Regions from separate parts of the Variovorax sp. UC74_104 genome, predicted to be linked through region 2. Evidence: riboswitches for the same ligand, from Rfam matches in the RefSeq annotation. Region 2 holds a riboswitch; the other holds the start of a gene.
What was found. A riboswitch is a leader RNA that binds a small molecule or an ion and turns the genes downstream of it on or off. The one in region 2 is predicted to bind thiamine pyrophosphate.
Positions count from the first base shown of each region.

Region 1: another riboswitch for thiamine pyrophosphate. It lies ahead of thiC (phosphomethylpyrimidine synthase ThiC); the one in region 2 lies ahead of ACHMXA_RS17025 (purine-cytosine permease family protein).

Region 1 covers NZ_CP171978.1:6,411,951-6,419,721, forward strand. The annotation lists gene ACHMXA_RS30345 (AraC family transcriptional regulator) at 1-254, shown strand, start outside; gene ACHMXA_RS30350 (hypothetical protein) at 378-851, opposite strand; gene ACHMXA_RS30355 (thioredoxin family protein) at 895-1,221, opposite strand; gene ACHMXA_RS30360 (HAD family hydrolase) at 1,313-2,005, opposite strand; gene thiC (phosphomethylpyrimidine synthase ThiC) at 2,100-3,983, opposite strand; TPP riboswitch at 4,076-4,181, opposite strand; gene ACHMXA_RS30370 (YchJ family protein) at 4,222-4,641, opposite strand; gene ACHMXA_RS30375 (acyl-CoA dehydrogenase family protein) at 4,709-5,839, opposite strand; gene ACHMXA_RS30380 (glutamate carboxypeptidase) at 5,886-7,133, opposite strand; gene ACHMXA_RS30385 (acetyl-CoA C-acyltransferase) at 7,225-7,771, opposite strand, start outside.
Region 2 covers NZ_CP171978.1:3,623,111-3,630,881, forward strand. The annotation lists gene thiD (bifunctional hydroxymethylpyrimidine kinase/phosphomethylpyrimidine kinase) at 1-624, shown strand, start outside; gene ACHMXA_RS17025 (purine-cytosine permease family protein) at 569-1,885, opposite strand; TPP riboswitch at 1,962-2,062, opposite strand; gene ACHMXA_RS17030 (adenylate/guanylate cyclase domain-containing protein) at 2,269-4,161, shown strand; gene ACHMXA_RS17035 (TetR/AcrR family transcriptional regulator) at 4,148-4,891, opposite strand; gene ACHMXA_RS17040 (aspartate aminotransferase family protein) at 5,004-6,311, shown strand; gene ACHMXA_RS17045 (NAD(P)/FAD-dependent oxidoreductase) at 6,312-7,394, opposite strand; gene fdxA (ferredoxin FdxA) at 7,352-7,681, opposite strand; gene ACHMXA_RS17055 (sulfate adenylyltransferase subunit 1) at 7,726-7,771, opposite strand, start outside.

The DNA of each region.
Region 1 (7,771 bases), 2.8 Mb from region 2:
CCGAGGCGCTGGCCGCGCTGCTCAACGTGTCGGGCCGCACGCTGCACCGGCAGCTGCACGAGGAAGGCACCTCGCTGCAGGCGCTGAAGAACGAAGTGCGCCACGAGATGGCCATCGAGCAACTGCGCCGCACCACGCGACCGATCAAGCAGGTGGCGCTGGCGGTGGGCTTCCGCAACGAGAAGAGCTTCTCGCGCGCCTTCCAGCAATGGACGGGGCAGGCGCCGCGGGACTTCAGGCAGCGGGACAAATAGGAGGCTGCGTCGGGATCTGGATCGGACAGCCGGACGCGGAGGGCGCGAAAGGAAAAACCGAGAAGTGGTCTTGGGTTCTTTTGCGGGCTTCGCGTGTTTTTCGGCTGCTGCCTGGTATCGACGTCAGCCGGCTCGCATCGACAGGAGCTGCTCTTCGCGAAAGAGCCTATCGAGCGTCGAGACCTGCCACGCGAACTCCTCGGCGAAGGCATCGGGATCGGTGATTGCGTAGGCGCCGTACGCATAGACGGTCGCGTAGGCCGCATATTCGGCGGCCTGCAGCGCGCGGCCGGCGACGGCCTGGTAGACGGCATAGGTCGCGGAGACCGCTGCATGGGCCGTTCCGTCGATGGAGCGGGAGCCCGGGTGGCTGCCCGCCACCACGGCCATCCGCTGTTCGGCCAACGCCAGGGCGGCGGAATCGGCCTTGCCTTCGAGAAATGCGCCCAGCGTGTCCAGGCCTTCCACGGCGTCCGGCGACTCCAGCAGGTGCCGCACGCGCTGCGCACATGCATGCCCGAAGCGCAGCCGCAGCAGCGCGTGCGCCTGCGCTTCGAGATCAGCCGCCTTCGCGAGTCGATGCAGTTCGGTGTTCATGAGCCTGCTGCAGCGTCCCGCCGATGATGGATCGCGTCGGGCTTCAGGCCGGCTGATCGATCAGCGCCAATGCGTCGGCGATCGACTTGCTGTCTTCCGGTCGCACCAGCTTCGCGACCTGCTTGCCGTCGCGCATGAACACCAGCGTGGGCCAGAGCCGCACATTGAACGAGCGGCCCAGCGGCCGGCCGCTGCCGTCTTCCACCTTGATGCGGCGCACGTTCGGATACTTCGCGAAGGCCTCGGCGATGTTCGGCTGCGCGGCCTTGCAGATGCCGCACCAGTTGGTGCCGAATTCGACGACGGCGGGACCGGTGAGCGCATCGATCTCGCTGCGCTCGGGTTGCTCGGTTTTGTATTCGGAGGTCATGGGGGTTTGCTTGCTTCCTGCGGCTGGAGAGTGGGCTGGGTTGGGCTGGGCTTGGCTGGAGCGCTGTGCTCCCTCGCATTCCAACAGAAACTCAGGCTGCCTGCAGCCCGTAGCCTGAAAGCAGCGCCGGCAGTTCGGCCATGTCGCTGAACACCCTCACTGCGCCCACGCTCAGCAGCGGGCCGGGGCCGCTGTGGCCCGATTCGCCCGTGCTGTAGCCGAACACCGTCGCGCCCGCGGCCACGCCGGCCATCGCGCCGGTGACCGTGTCTTCCACCACGGCGCAGCGCCTGGGGTCGACACCCAGCGCTTCGGCGGCGGCGAGGTACACGTCGGGATGCGGCTTGGAGCGCGGCATCTCGTGGCCACTGAAGATGCGGCCCTCGAAGTACTCCAGCAGGCCAACCTTGGCGAGCTGCAGCTCGACCTTGTGGCGATCGGCGCCCGAGGCGCAGGCAATGCGCCCGTCGAGCATGGCGTGGACCTCGCGGATCGCAGCAGGGGCATGGGCGATGGCCGTGAGATCGCGCTCCAGTGCCTCGTTGCGGCGGGCACGGAAGGCCTTGAGCCAATCGTCGGTGATCTTGAAGCCTGTCTTCGATTCGATCAGGGCGGCTTCGTCCTTCACGGCTTTGCCTGTGAAGGTGTTCATGGATTCTTCCGTGGTGATTTGCCAGCCTAGTTCGCCGAGCATTTCGGCCAGGACTCGGTTGGTGATGGGTTCGGAGTCGACCAGGACGCCGTCGCAGTCGAAGAGGACTGCGGAGAAGGGGAACGGGGGCATTTTTGGAAGGATGGCCTTTGGGTGGCGTGATGGTAGCAACCGGCCTTGGAATTGCTTCCCGGGGCCGGGTCTCGGCCCGGCCCCGGGAAAAAACTCAAGACACAGCCCGAATAGGTATGTACATCTCCCCCCCTCCAGCCATGAACTCCTTCGATTTCTCCTCCATCCCTTCAGCCAGAACCGCAGCCTCAGCAACCCCCTTCTGAGCAGCGTACTCCCGCACCTCCTGAGTAATCTTCATCGAGCAGAACTTGGGCCCGCACATCGAGCAGAAGTGCGCCACCTTGCTCGAATCCTTGGGCAGCGTCTCATCGTGGAATTCCCGCGCAGTATCGGGATCGAGCCCCAGGTTGAACTGGTCCTGCCACCGAAACTCGAAGCGCGCCTTGCTCAGCGCATCGTCCCGCGACCGAGCCCCCGGATGCCCCTTCGCCACATCCGCAGCATGCGCGGCGATCTTGTAGGCGATGATCCCCTGCTTCACGTCGTCGCGGTCGGGCAGGCCCAGATGCTCCTTCGGCGTCACGTAGCAGAGCATCGCGGTGCCGGCCCAGCCGATCATGGCCGCGCCGATCGCGCTGGCGATGTGGTCGTAGCCCGGCGCGATGTCGATGGTCAGCGGGCCCAGCGTGTAGAACGGCGCCTCGTGGCAGTGCTTGAGCTGTTCGTCCATGTTCGACTGGATCATGTGCATCGGCACGTGGCCCGGGCCTTCGATCATGGTCTGCACGTCGTGCTTCCACGCGATCTCCGTGAGCTCGCCCAGCGTGCGCAGCTCGGCGAACTGGGCCTCGTCGTTGGCATCGGCGCCCGAGCCGGGGCGCAGGCCGTCGCCGAGCGAGAAGCTCACGTCGTAGGCCTTCATGATGTCGCAGATGTCCTCGAAGTGCGTGTAGAGGAAGCTCTCCTTGTGGTGCGCGATGCACCACTTGGCCATGATCGAGCCGCCGCGCGACACGATGCCCGTCATGCGGTTGGCCGTCAGGTGAATGAAGGGCAGGCGCAGGCCGGCGTGGATGGTGAAGTAGTCGACGCCCTGTTCCGCCTGCTCGATGAGCGTGTCGCGGTAGATCTCCCAGGTGAGGTCCTCGGCCACGCCGCCCACTTTTTCGAGCGCCTGGTAGATGGGCACGGTGCCGATCGGCACGGGGCTGTTGCGCACGATCCAGTCGCGCGTGGTGTGGATGTTCTTGCCGGTGGAAAGGTCCATCACGTTGTCCGCGCCCCAGCGAATGGCCCACACCAGCTTCTCGACTTCTTCCTCGATGCTCGAGGTCACGGCCGAGTTGCCGATGTTGGCGTTGATCTTCACCTTGAAGTTGCGGCCGATGGCCATCGGCTCCACTTCGGGGTGGTTGATGTTTGCGGGAATGATCGCGCGGCCGCGCGCCACCTCGTCGCGCACGAACTCTGGCGTGATGATGCGCGGGATGCTCGCGCCCATCGGGTTGCCCGCCACGCGCTTCGCGCGCTCCTCGTTGGCGAGGTACTCGGCCATCCACTCGCGCTTGCCGTTCTCGCGCAGGGCCACGTATTCCATCTCTGGCGTGACGATGCCACGGCGCGCGTAGTGCATCTGCGTGACGTTGGCGCCCGACTTCGCGCGGCGCGGCGTGCGCTGCAGCGCCGAGGCGCCGGCGCGCAGCTCGGCCAGGCGCTGTGCGTCGCGGTCTTCGTTCTTCGCACCGTCGTCCAGCGCGTGGTGCGTGCGGCCTTCATAGCTTTCGGTGTCGTCGCGCTCCGCGATCCACGCGCCGCGCACGTCGGGCAGGCCGCGGCGCACGTCGATCTCGACCTTCGGATCCGTGTACGGGCCGGAGGTGTCGTAGAGCGACACGGTCTCGCCGTTGGTCAGCTGCACGTCGCGCACGGGCACGAACAGGTCGGGCCGGCTGCCCGGGATCACGCACTTGTGCGACGCGGGAAAGGGCTCGCGCGTCAGCGAAAGCAGCGAAGTGAACTTGTCGGGGGCATTCATCGGAGGCACTCCTTGTTGAGGGAAAGGGTGCTCCGCAATCGCTCGGTGGACTTCGGGAAGCCCGTCACGGAAGGGGGGAGTGACGGACCGGAGTCAGGGAGTGCAGCTCTTCTTACGCCGGTATGACCCGGATCAAGTTCGCGGGTCGGCAGCTTTGCCATCTCAGCACGCCACTTGCGTGCACCCCGGAGCGGGGCCGATTGTGCGAGCCTCGGCCCGGCGCGTCAACCCGGGGTTGTTACTGCAGGTCGCCGTCGACGTAGTACCAGCGCCCGTCCTCGCGCACGAAGCGGCTGCGCTCGTGCAGGCGCGTGGCAGCGCCGGAAGGGCCGCGTTGGCGCGCGACGAACTCGACTTCGGCATGGTCCGCGTCGAGCACGGAGCGCGAGCGGACGTCGAGCCCCAGCCACTTGACGCCCGGTTCGAACTCGATGGAGGCGGGGCGTCTGGACGCGTGCCAGGTGGCCAGAAGATATTCGCCGCGCTCCAGCACGAAGGCCGAATAGCGCGAGCGCATCAGCGATTCGGCGTCGGGCGCGGGCGTGTTCGGGAAATCGTCCAGATAGCGGCCGCAGCACAGGGCATAGGCGACGGGCTTGTCGCGGCGGTCGGTTCGGCCGCAGGGGCAGGGCCTGGATTGGGGATCGGGTGCACTCATGAAGACCTGCATTGGAACACCTCGCGGCCCTTGTGCCGAGAGGGCAAGCCCGCGGCACTCTTTCACATCACGCCAGCGCGCGTTGGATCAGCAGCTTCTGGATGTCCGACGTGCCTTCGTAGATCTGGCACACGCGCACGTCGCGGTAGATGCGTTCCAGCGGAAAGTCGTTCACGTAGCCGTAGCCGCCCAGCGTCTGGATGGCCGCGCTGCACACGCGCTCGGCCATCTCGCTGGCGAACAGCTTGGCCATGGCGGCTTCCTTCAGGCAGGGCAGGCCGGCGTCGCGCAGGCTCGCGGCGTGCCAGATCAACTGGCGCGCGGCCTCGATCTGCGTGGCGCATTCGGCGAGGCGGAAGCCCACGGCCTGCTGGTCGAAGATGGAGCCGCCGAAGGCCTGGCGCTCCTTGGCGTACGCCAGCGCCACGTCGAAGGCGCTGCGGGCCATGCCCACGCTCTGCGCGGCGATGCCGATGCGCCCGCCTTCCAGCGCGCCGAGAGCGATCTTGTAGCCCTCGCCCTCCGCGCCGATCAGGTTCTCGCGCGGGATGCGGCAGCCGTCGAAATTGATCTGCGCGGTGTCGCTGCTGTGCTGGCCGAGCTTGTCTTCCAGTCGCGCGACGTTGTAGCCGGGCGTGTCGGTGGGCACGATGAACGCGCTCATGCCGCGCTTGCCCGCGCCCTTGTCGGTCACCGCGATGACGATGGCCACCTGGCCGTTCTTGCCGCTGGTGATGAACTGCTTCACGCCGTCGATCACGTAGGCGTCGCCGTCCTTGCGCGCCGTGGTGCGCAGGCTCGATGCATCGCTGCCGGCCTGCGGCTCGGTCAGGCAGAAGGCGCCTAGCATCCGGCCCTGCGCCAGCGGCTCGAGCCACTGCTTCTTCTGCTGCCCGTTGCCGTAGCGCATGAGGATGGCGTTGACGGGGCAGTTGGTCACGCTGATGGCGGTGCTGGTGCCGCCGTCGCCGGCAGCGATTTCCTCCAGCACCAGCGCGAGCGTGAGGTAGTCGAGGCCGGCGCCGCCGTGCTCCTCGGGCACGCAGATGCCGTAGGCGCCCAGCGCCGCGAGGCCCTGGTGGGCTTCCTTGGGAAAGCTGTGCTCGCGGTCCCACTTCGCGGCGTTGGGCCAGAGTTCGGCTTGCGAGAAGTCGCGCACCGCGTCGCGGATGGCTTCCTGGTCTGCGCTGAGCAGCATGGCGTTGTCTCCTGTCTTTCTTGCTCGTCTTGCTTCGTGCTTCTTCCTACTTGCCGGCGCCCAGGTCCATGATGAGGCGGGCGGCCATGTACAGGCGACGCGGAATGGTGCTGATGTCCACGTACTCGGCCTTGTCGCTGTGGTAGCCGAAGCCCGGGAGGCCCAGGCTCTCGATCACGGGCTTGCCCGAGAGCGCCGCGTAGGCCGCGTCGGTGCCGCCGCCGGTACGCTCTTCCACGCCCAGGGTGCCGCCGGCTTCCTTGTAGTAGGCCACCGCCTTGTCGACCAGCTTCTTGCCGCCTTCGCCGGCATTGAAGGCCGGGCGGCCGCGCGTGACGATCACCTTCACGTCGGCCTCGGGCAGCTTCTTCTGCTGCGCGCGCTCTTCCAGCGTCTTCATGGCGGCGTCGAAGTCCTCGTTGCGTGCGTAGCGCACGTCGGCGTTCAGCGTGGCGCTGGCGGGGATGATGTTCGAGACGTTTCCGGCCTTGGCGATGGTCCAGTTGAAGCGCAGGTTCTTCGCCTTGTCGTCGATGTTCATCGTGCGCAGCACGAGGTCGGAGGCCTCGACCAACGCGTTCACGCCAAGTTCGGGCGCCGCACCGGCGTGCGAGGCCTTGCCGGTGATGTTGACCTGCACGTAGGCGATGCCCGAGGTACCCAGCGAGAGCTTCTCGTCGCCGGCGCTGGTGGGCTCGAAGGAGAGCACGTAGTCGGCCAGCTTGGCTTCTTCCTGGATCAGGTCGCGCGAGCCGAAGGAGCCCTTTTCCTCGTCGGTGTTGAACAGCACGGTGATGGTGCCGTAGTCGCGCACGCCGTAGTCCTTCAGCAGCTTGAGCGTATGCAGGATGACCGCGTTGCCGCCCTTGTCGTCGGCGATGCCAGGACCGTAGGCCTTGTCGCCCTCGATCTTGAACGGCGCCTTGGCGAGAGTGCCCTTGAGGTAGACGGTGTCCATGTGCGACATCAGCAGCAGGTTCTTGCCGCCGCGGCCCTTGATCTTGCCCACGATGTTGTCGCCCACCACGAGGCCGGCCGACTTGCTGCGCGTGACGGTGAAGCCGAGGTTCCTGAGTTCGCCCTCGAGATAGTTGCCGGCAGCGGCGATGCCTTCGGCGTCACCGGTGCCGGTCTCGATGTTGACCAGCTTCTCCAGCGTCTTGATCACCGCGGGCTGCTCGTCGGTGGCGGCCTGGAACAGCACGTTGTCGCGCTTCTGGGCCAGGGCGGTGCCCGCCACGAAGGCGGTGGCCAGCACGGCGGCGATGGCGGTGCGGTGGATGGATGGGCGCATGAAAACTCCTGCTCTACGCATTGTTCGTTCGGGTTGTCTGAATGAAAAAGGCTGGTGAACGCCTCTCCTCGGGCGTTCCCAGCCATGGTTCTTATAGCAATTCGAGTGCCACCGCGGTGCCTTCGCCGCCGCCGATGCACAGCGTGGCCACGCCGCGCGTCTTGCCGCGCGCCTTCAGCGCGTGGATCAGCGTGACCATGATGCGCGCGCCGCTGGCGCCGATCGGGTGGCCCAGCGCGCAGGCGCCGCCGTGCACGTTGACGATGTCGTGCGACACGTCGAGCTCGTGCATCAGCGCCATGGGCACCACGGCGAAGGCTTCGTTCACTTCCCAGAGGTCGACGTCGCGCGCCTTCCAGCCGGTCTTGGCGAAGAGCTTCTGCACGGCGCCGACGGGCGCGGTGGAGAACCACTCGGGCTGCTGCGCGTGCGTGGCATGGCCGACGATGCGCGCGATGGGCTTGGCGCCGATCTTCTTCGCGTGCGACTCGGTCATCATCACCAGCGCGGCAGCGCCGTCGTTGATCGACGAACTCGACGCGGCGGTGATCGTGCCGCCCTCTTTCTTGAATGCGGGCTTGAGCGTGGGGATCTTGTCGAGCTTGACCTTGCCGGGGCCCTCGTCGACCGAGATCACG
Region 2 (7,771 bases):
GACATCGGCGTCGATGCCGTCAAGCTCGGCATGCTGCACGCGCCCGAGGTGGTCGAAGGGGTGGCCTGGGCCATCGACCGCTATCAGCTGAAGAACGTGGTGCTCGACCCGGTGATGGTCGCCACCAGCGGCGATCGCCTGATCGCAGCCGAGACAGTGCAGGTGCTGGTGCGCGAGCTGTTTCCGCGCGCGGTCGTCGTCACGCCCAATCTCGACGAAGCGGCCTTGCTGATCGGCCATGCCATCGACGGCGTGGATGCGCTCGACGATGCCGCCGACGAACTGCTCGCACTGGGTGCGAAGGCCGTGCTGCTCAAGGGTGGTCATCTGCCGGGCAACGAGGTGGTCGACGTACTGCTGCAGGCCGGCGGCGAGCGCACGCGGCTGGCCTCCGGCCGCATCGAAAGCCGAAACTTGCACGGCACCGGCTGCACGCTGTCGTCCGCCATTGCCGCGCACCTTGCACTGGGCGCGGCGCTGCCCGATGCGGTGGAACGGGCGCGCGCCTACATCCTCGGCGCGATGGCCGCGGGGGCGGGCGTGAAGATCGGCGCGGGTCATGGTCCCCTCAACCACGGCTTTGCGCCAGTGCCGACGCACCGCCTTGCGCTGAAGGTCGGCTGAGCCAGGCCAGCGCGAAGGTCGCCGCCAGCGTCGGCAACGCGGAGCCGAACTGCGGCGCCCACTTGGCGAGCGCGTGATATGCGGCGATGCCCGCGATCCAGATCAGCGCTGCGCCGAGATCAACCTTGCGCCGCGTGCCTTGTGGCGACACCGCCTCGCCGCTGCCGAGCCGGCCGATGATCACGCCATACAGCGGCACGAACACCGAACTCAGCATCAGCAGGAAGGGTTCCAGCGTGTGCATCGGCAGCACCAGCGCCAGCGCGATGCATAGCGCAGCCAGCAGCAGGCCCCAGCGCTTCACGCTCCAGCGCGGCAGCAGGCTGTGCGTGGAGACCGAGCCCGAGTAGACGTCGCCGTACGCGTTGTCGAGCTCGTCGATGAGGATGAGGCCCAGCGCCACGAGGCCACCCTGCGCCAGCAGCAGCGCGGTGACGAGGCCCGTGCCCGGCTCGGCCACGCTCACCACCATCACGCCCAGCGCGTAGCACCAGACGTTCGCGAGCGCGTAGCCGATCCAAGTGCCGCCGAACGCGCCGCCCAGGCCGCCTGAGCTGCGCTTGCCGTGCCGCGCGTAGTCGGCCACCAGCGGCAGCCACGACACCGGCATCGCGATCACCAGGTCGAGCGCGCCGAACATGCCCATCGTGCCGTCGCCGGGGCGCGCCCAGAAGGCATCCAGCCCCTTGGCCTGCAACTGCGTCGCGAACTGCCAGCTGAGCCACAACAGCGACAGCACCACCAGCGGCAGCCCGAAGCGGCTCACGAAGCGGCGCACCAGCTTCACCATCGAGCCCGCGAGCAGCGCCAGCAGCACCGCGCCCCACAGCAGCGTGGTCAGCACGCCGCCCCAGAGGCTGCCCAGTGCCGGTCCGACGATCGTCTGGCCGATGGCCTGCGTGCCTTCGCGCATCACGACCAGTTCGAAAGTGGTCCAGCCCACCAGTTGCACGATGTTGAGTAGCACCGGCAGCCGCGCGAAGGCGCTGCCGTAGGTCGCGTGCATCAGGCCCGCGCTCGCCAGGCCGCTCTGGCAGCCCAGCCGGGCGGTCCAGGCCAGCAGGCCCGCGCCGATGCAGGAGCCGAGCACGATCGCGACCGCCGCGTCGCGCGTGCCCACGGCCGGCACCAGGTAGGCACCGATCTGCATCACCAGCAGACCCACGCCGAGGCTGAACCACAGCGACGCATGGTCGTGCCAGCCGAACACGCGCTGCGAGGCGGGCAGGGGTGTCAGCGCTTCGTTGTTGTCTTGTGCCATCCGTTTGCTCCAGTGCAAAAGGTTTGGCAGGTGGGCGAGGTCCCAGTGGCGCGGCATTCACGCGAGAAGGCGTGAGAGGCCACCGGACCAGCTTCCCTGCGCGAGGATTACCTCAATCAGGTTCAAAGGGACTTTCTCAGCCGGTCGGCAAGCCGCCCAGCACCCCTAGCAAGTGCGCCCCGGGAACCCGCGGCGCGGGCCGAAGTTTATCCGCTGCCGGGAAGCCGGGACGACAGGCGTGCCTTTGAGGGCAGGGAAAACCCTTGGAATGCAGGCGGGACGCGCGAGAATCGCCGCCGGCAGAAAAAGCATCTGCGGAACAAAAGAAACGGGAACACGCGCCGATAAGCGTGAAGCAAGAGAAAAAAGGGAGAGGAACTTGCATGGCAGATGACGATTTCAGTGGCCCCCGCCTGCGGCGTTTCAGGGTCGACGTAGGCACCATCATCTGTGCCGTCGCGCTGGTGCAGTCGTTGCTGCTCGTGGCCTTCGGCTACTGGGCGGCTGAGAAGCTGGTGTCGAAGGTGGGCACCGCGGCGCACAAGATCAACCACGACAGGGTCGAGGACAACGTGCTCGCCTTCCTCGCCAAGACGGAAGGCGTCATCCGCTCCATCGCGGATTCGCCCAGTGTCCATGTCTGCGGCGAAGACGGCGAGCAGACCGCCGAGATGCTCTGGACCATGCTGGAGCAGACCCCCGAGATCGACAGCATCAACGTGGCTACCGACCATGGCCACGTGCTGATGGCGGTGCGCTACCCGGTGCCGGCCATCCGCCAGGTGCTGCGCGGCCCGGAGTTCAGCACCGAGACCTGGCAGTACAAGAGCTCGCCCGATCTCGACGGCGGCGACGCGAAGCAGCGTTTCGCGACGACGGCCATCTCCGCCTATCGCAGCGATTTCGATCCCGAGAAACGCACCTGGTACCTGGAAGCCATGAAGGCAAAGGGGCCGGTGTGGACCCAGCCCTTCCTGATGAGCGACGCGCAGGAGCTCGCCGTCGGCCATGCGCGGCCTTCCGCGCGCGTCGACGACGAGGGCCACAGACGCGGGCTCGTGGTCGACGGCAACGTGTCGCTCGGGCATCTGTCGAAGCTGGTGCGCGTCTCCGGTGCGACGGGCAGCGGGGAGAGCGCCTTGCTGAGTTCGGACCATCACGTGATCGCGCGCAGCGACCATCCCGACCCGGTGCGCGAGCTGGAGTCGCCCGACACCGGCGTGCTCGGCGCCATCCACTCGCACATGCTGGCCGCCGGCACCGCGGGCGGCGCCGATGACCTGGCCTTCTCCATCGAGCACGAGGGGCGCCGCTATCTCGTGCAGACCTCGCACCTTCCGCACACCCGCTGGCAACTCGTCAGCTGGGAGCCTGAAGAACAACTGCTCGGCGGCCTGCAGCGCTCGGTGCTGTGGTCGCTGCTGCTGACGGTGAGCTTTCTCGGGCTGGCGCTGTTCATTTCGCTGCGCTTGTCGAAGCTGGTGACCGGGCCCATCGAGAACCTCTCGCGCGTCGCGCGCCGCATCGGGCGGCTGGAGCTGGACAACCTGCCGATCGAGCCCAGCCGGGTGCTGGAGATCCAGCACCTCAACCAGGCGCTGGACGAGTCGGCGCGCAGCCTCAAGGCCTTCAGCAAGTTCGTGCCGGTGGACATCATCCGGCAGCTCGTTGCCGAAGGGCATGCGCTGGGGCCCAGCGGATCGCCGCGCCGCATCACCGCGATGTTCACCGACGTCGAGGGCTTCACCAGCATCTCGGAGTCGATGCCGGCCGACGTGCTCGTGAGGCAGCTGACCGAGTACTTCAGCCTCGCCGCGGGCATCTTCGCGCGGCATGGCGGAGTGATCGACAAGTTCATGGGCGACGGCATCATGGTGCTGTGGGGGGCGCCCACCGATCTGGAGGAACCGGAGTACCGGGCCTGCCAGGCGGCGCTCGAACTGCACGCGCAGATGAATGCGCTGAACGACAAATGGCGCGGCGAAGGCCTGCCCGAGTTCCGCACGCGCGTCGGTATCCACACCGGCCATGTGATCGCGGGCGTGCTCGGGTCGAGCGACCGTCTCTCCTACACGGCCATCGGCGACGCGATCAACGCCGCGAGCCGCATCGAAAGCGTCAACAAGGAACTGGGCACGCGCACGCTGATCTCGCAAGCCACCTTCGAGGGGCTGGGCGGACGGCTCGCCACGCGCCGCATCGAGGAACTTGCCGAGCTGCGCGGCCGGCAGACGCGCATGGTGCTGTACGAGCTGCTGGGGCCTACGCCGACCTGAGCCTGCGCGCGAAGGCCTCCAGCCCGTCGACGGTGATCTGGATGTGCCGCTCGAAACTGCTGTCCAGCGGCACCGTCGTGCCGTTGTCCCAGCGCAGGATGAAGGCCTTGTTGGCCAGTTGCGCGAGGTTGCGCGTGAGCACCGGGTGGTCGAGCGGTCGGATCGTGTGCACGCGCTCGCGCAGCTCCTCGGCCCAGGCCTGGGTGTTGTCGGCGGGCAGGGGCGAGAACTCCATCGTCAGGAAGCCCAGCATCGCGGCTACCACGCAGTTGTAGGCCTCCAGCAGCGGCTCGCCCTCGAATCCGGCCTCGGTCAGCGCGGCCAGGATGCCTTCGACCAGCTCCATCGGCAGGCTGCCGTTCGACACCAGCTGCGCGCCCAGCAGTTGCGCCACGTTGGGGTGCCGCCGCACGGCGGCCCGGCAGCGGCGGAACAGCTCGGCGATCCAGTCCTGCCATGCGAGCTTGCCGGGTGGCGGCAACACTTCGGCCATGACGAGGGCCGCAACTTCCGCCAGCAGTGCCTCGCGCGTGCTCACGTGCCAGTGCACCGTGGCCGGATACACGCCGAGCCGTGCCGCCACCTCGCGCATGCTGAACGCACCGAGGCCGAATTCATCGATCTGCGCCAGGGCTTCCTCGGCGATGCGCTGCTTTGTCAGGCCGCCGCCGCCGGCGGGGCGGCCGGCCGTGCGGGGTTTCTGGGCCTTGGGGGGCGATTTCTTCGTCATGGTCGGGGCCATTGTGCTGCAGTCGGGTTGACTGTATAAACAAATTAAATTGAGCATCGATCAATAAATCGCGCTGCGAGCGACGGGCGCGCAACCTTCGAAGGACATCGCCATGGCCCATGCCGACATCGACCAAGCCCTTGCAGCCGCGCACCGCCGCTTCACCGAAGCCAACCCCGCCAGCCTGCGCCAGTTCGAGGAACAGGCGCGCTACATGCCCGGCGCCAACAGCCGCTCCGTGCTGTTCTACGCACCGTTCCCGCTGACCATCGCCAGGGGCGAGGGCGCCGCGCTCTGGGACGCCGACGGCCATCGCTATGCCGACTTCATCGCCGAGTACACGGCCGGCGTCTATGGCCACTCGGCGCCCGAGATCCGCGAGGCCGTTGCCGAAGCGATGAAGGGCGGCATCAACCTCACCGGCCACAACCTGCTCGAAGGCCGGCTCGCCAGGCTCATCTGCGAGCGCTTTCCGCAGATCGAGCAGCTGCGCTTCACCAACTCGGGCACCGAGGCGAACCTGATGGCGATCACCGCGGCACTGCACTTCACGGGCCGCCGCAAGATCGTCGTGTTCTCCGGCGGTTACCACGGCGGCGTGCTGGGCTTCGGCGCCAAGCCGCTGCCGACGACCGTGCCCTTCGACTTCCTGGTGCTGCCTTACAACGACGAGCAGACCGCGCGCGAGCAGATCGACAGGCACGGCCCCGAGATCGCCGCCGTCCTGCTGGAGCCGATGCAGGGCGCGAGCGGCTGCATTCCGGGCCGCCTGGAGTTTCTGCAGGCGCTGCGCGAATCGGCCACGCGCGTGGGCGCGCTGCTGATCTTCGACGAGGTGATGACTTCGCGCCTGGCGCCGCACGGGCTGGCGAACAAGCTGGGCATCCGCTCGGACCTGACTACGCTGGGCAAGTACATCGGCGGCGGCATGTCCTTCGGCGCCTTCGGCGGCCGCGCCGACGTGATGGCGCTGTTCGATCCGCGCACCGGACCGCTGGCCCACTCGGGCACCTTCAACAACAACGTGCTGACGATGGCGGCCGGCCACGCGGGGCTCACGAAGCTGTTTACACCGGAAGCCGCAGGCGCGCTGGCAGCGCGTGGCGATGCGATGCGGCAGCGGCTGAATGCACTGTGCGCCGGAGAGAGTGTCGCGATGCAGTTCACCGGCATCGGCTCGCTGATGAACGCGCATTTCGTCGGTGGCGAGGTGCGCAGTACCGACGACCTTGCGCCCGTCGATGCCCGGCTGCGCCAACTGCTTTTCTTCCACCTGCTGAGCGAGGGCATCTACACCTCGCCGCGCGGCTTCGTCGTGCTGTCGCTGCCGTTGACCGATGCGGACGTCGACCGCTACGTGGCAGCCATCGGCAGCTTCATCGGCGAATACCGGGCGCTGCTGCCCGGTGCCGCGAACTAGCTAGCGGGAGCCGGCCACGCCCAGGAGCTCGTGCAGGCGGGTACTTGTGGTCGTGTACTGCAGCGGCACGGCCTTGCCCGGGAACACGATGGCCGTGGCGCCCCAGGCCGCCAGCGTAGCCTCGTGGAAGCCGCAGACGATGAGCTTCTTCTTGCCCGGATAGGTGTTGATGTCGCCCACCGCGAACACGCCGCGCTCGCGGGTTTCGTACTTCTCGGTGTCGACCGGCACCTGCTTGCGTTTCAGCTCCAGGCCCCAGTCGGCGATGGGGCCGAGGCGCGGCGAGATGCCGAGGCAGGCGACCAGTGCATCGAGCGGCAGGTCGACGGTGGTCGCGTCTGGCGTGGTGATCTGCAACTGCTTGCCGTCGAAGGCGCTGGGCTGGCCGACCTTGAAGGCCAGCTTGCCGGCGCCCACGAGGGCGCGCATGGCCGAGACGGTGGCTTCTTCGGCCTGGAAACCGTCGCGCCGGTGCACCAGCGTGACCTGCTTCGCAATCGCCGTGAGCGCGATGGCGGTCTCGAGCGCGATGTCGTCGCCGCCGTTGACCACCACCGTCTGCCCGGCGAAGCGATCCAGCGAATCGGGGTGATAGAAGAGCGAGGAGCCCTCGAACTGCGCAATGCCCTCGACGGCGATGCGCTTGGGCACGAAGGCGCCGACACCGGCCGCGATGAACACCGTCTTTGCAAGGAACGCCTTGCCCGCCGAGGTTGTCAGCAGCAGCCGCCCATCGGCCTCGCGCGCCAGGGTGGAAACCTGCTCGCCGAAATGGAATTGCGGCTTGAACGGCGCCACCTGCTGCAGCAGCGACTGCGCCAGGTCGCGCCCGCTGGTCACGGGCGTACCGGGAATGTCGTAGATGGGCTTGTCGCCATACAGCGCCACGCACTGGCCGCCGGCGGCGGGCAGTGCATCGACGATGTGGCAGGAGATTTCGAGCAGGCCCAGCTGGAAGGCCTGGAACAGCCCCACGGGGCCGGCGCCGACGATCAGAGCGTCGGTCTCGATGGGAAGAGCGGCAGGAACGGCGGGCTGGTTCAGCGCACCAGCTCCCCGACCTTGTCCGTCTTGTCCTTCCACTCATCGGCGTCGGGCAGGGCGGGCTTGCGCTTGGTGATGCTCTTCCAGCCGTCGGCCTGGGCCAGCTCGGCGTTGATCTTGATGAAGGCGATCTGGTTGGCCGGCAGGTCTTCCTCGGCGTAGATCGCGTTGACCGGGCACTCGGGGATGCAGACTGCGCAGTCGATGCATTCGTCCGGGTCGATCACCAGCATGTTGGGACCTTCGCGGAAGCAGTCGACGGGGCAGACGTCCACGCAGTCGGTGTATTTGCAACGGATGCAGGCTTCGGAGACGACGTGGGTCATTTGTTTTCTGGCGTCAGTGGTGAGGTCGGGGAAAACCCGGGATTTTAGGCCTTTGCGGCGGAGGGCTGCACGAGAACGGCAGCGGCGGTC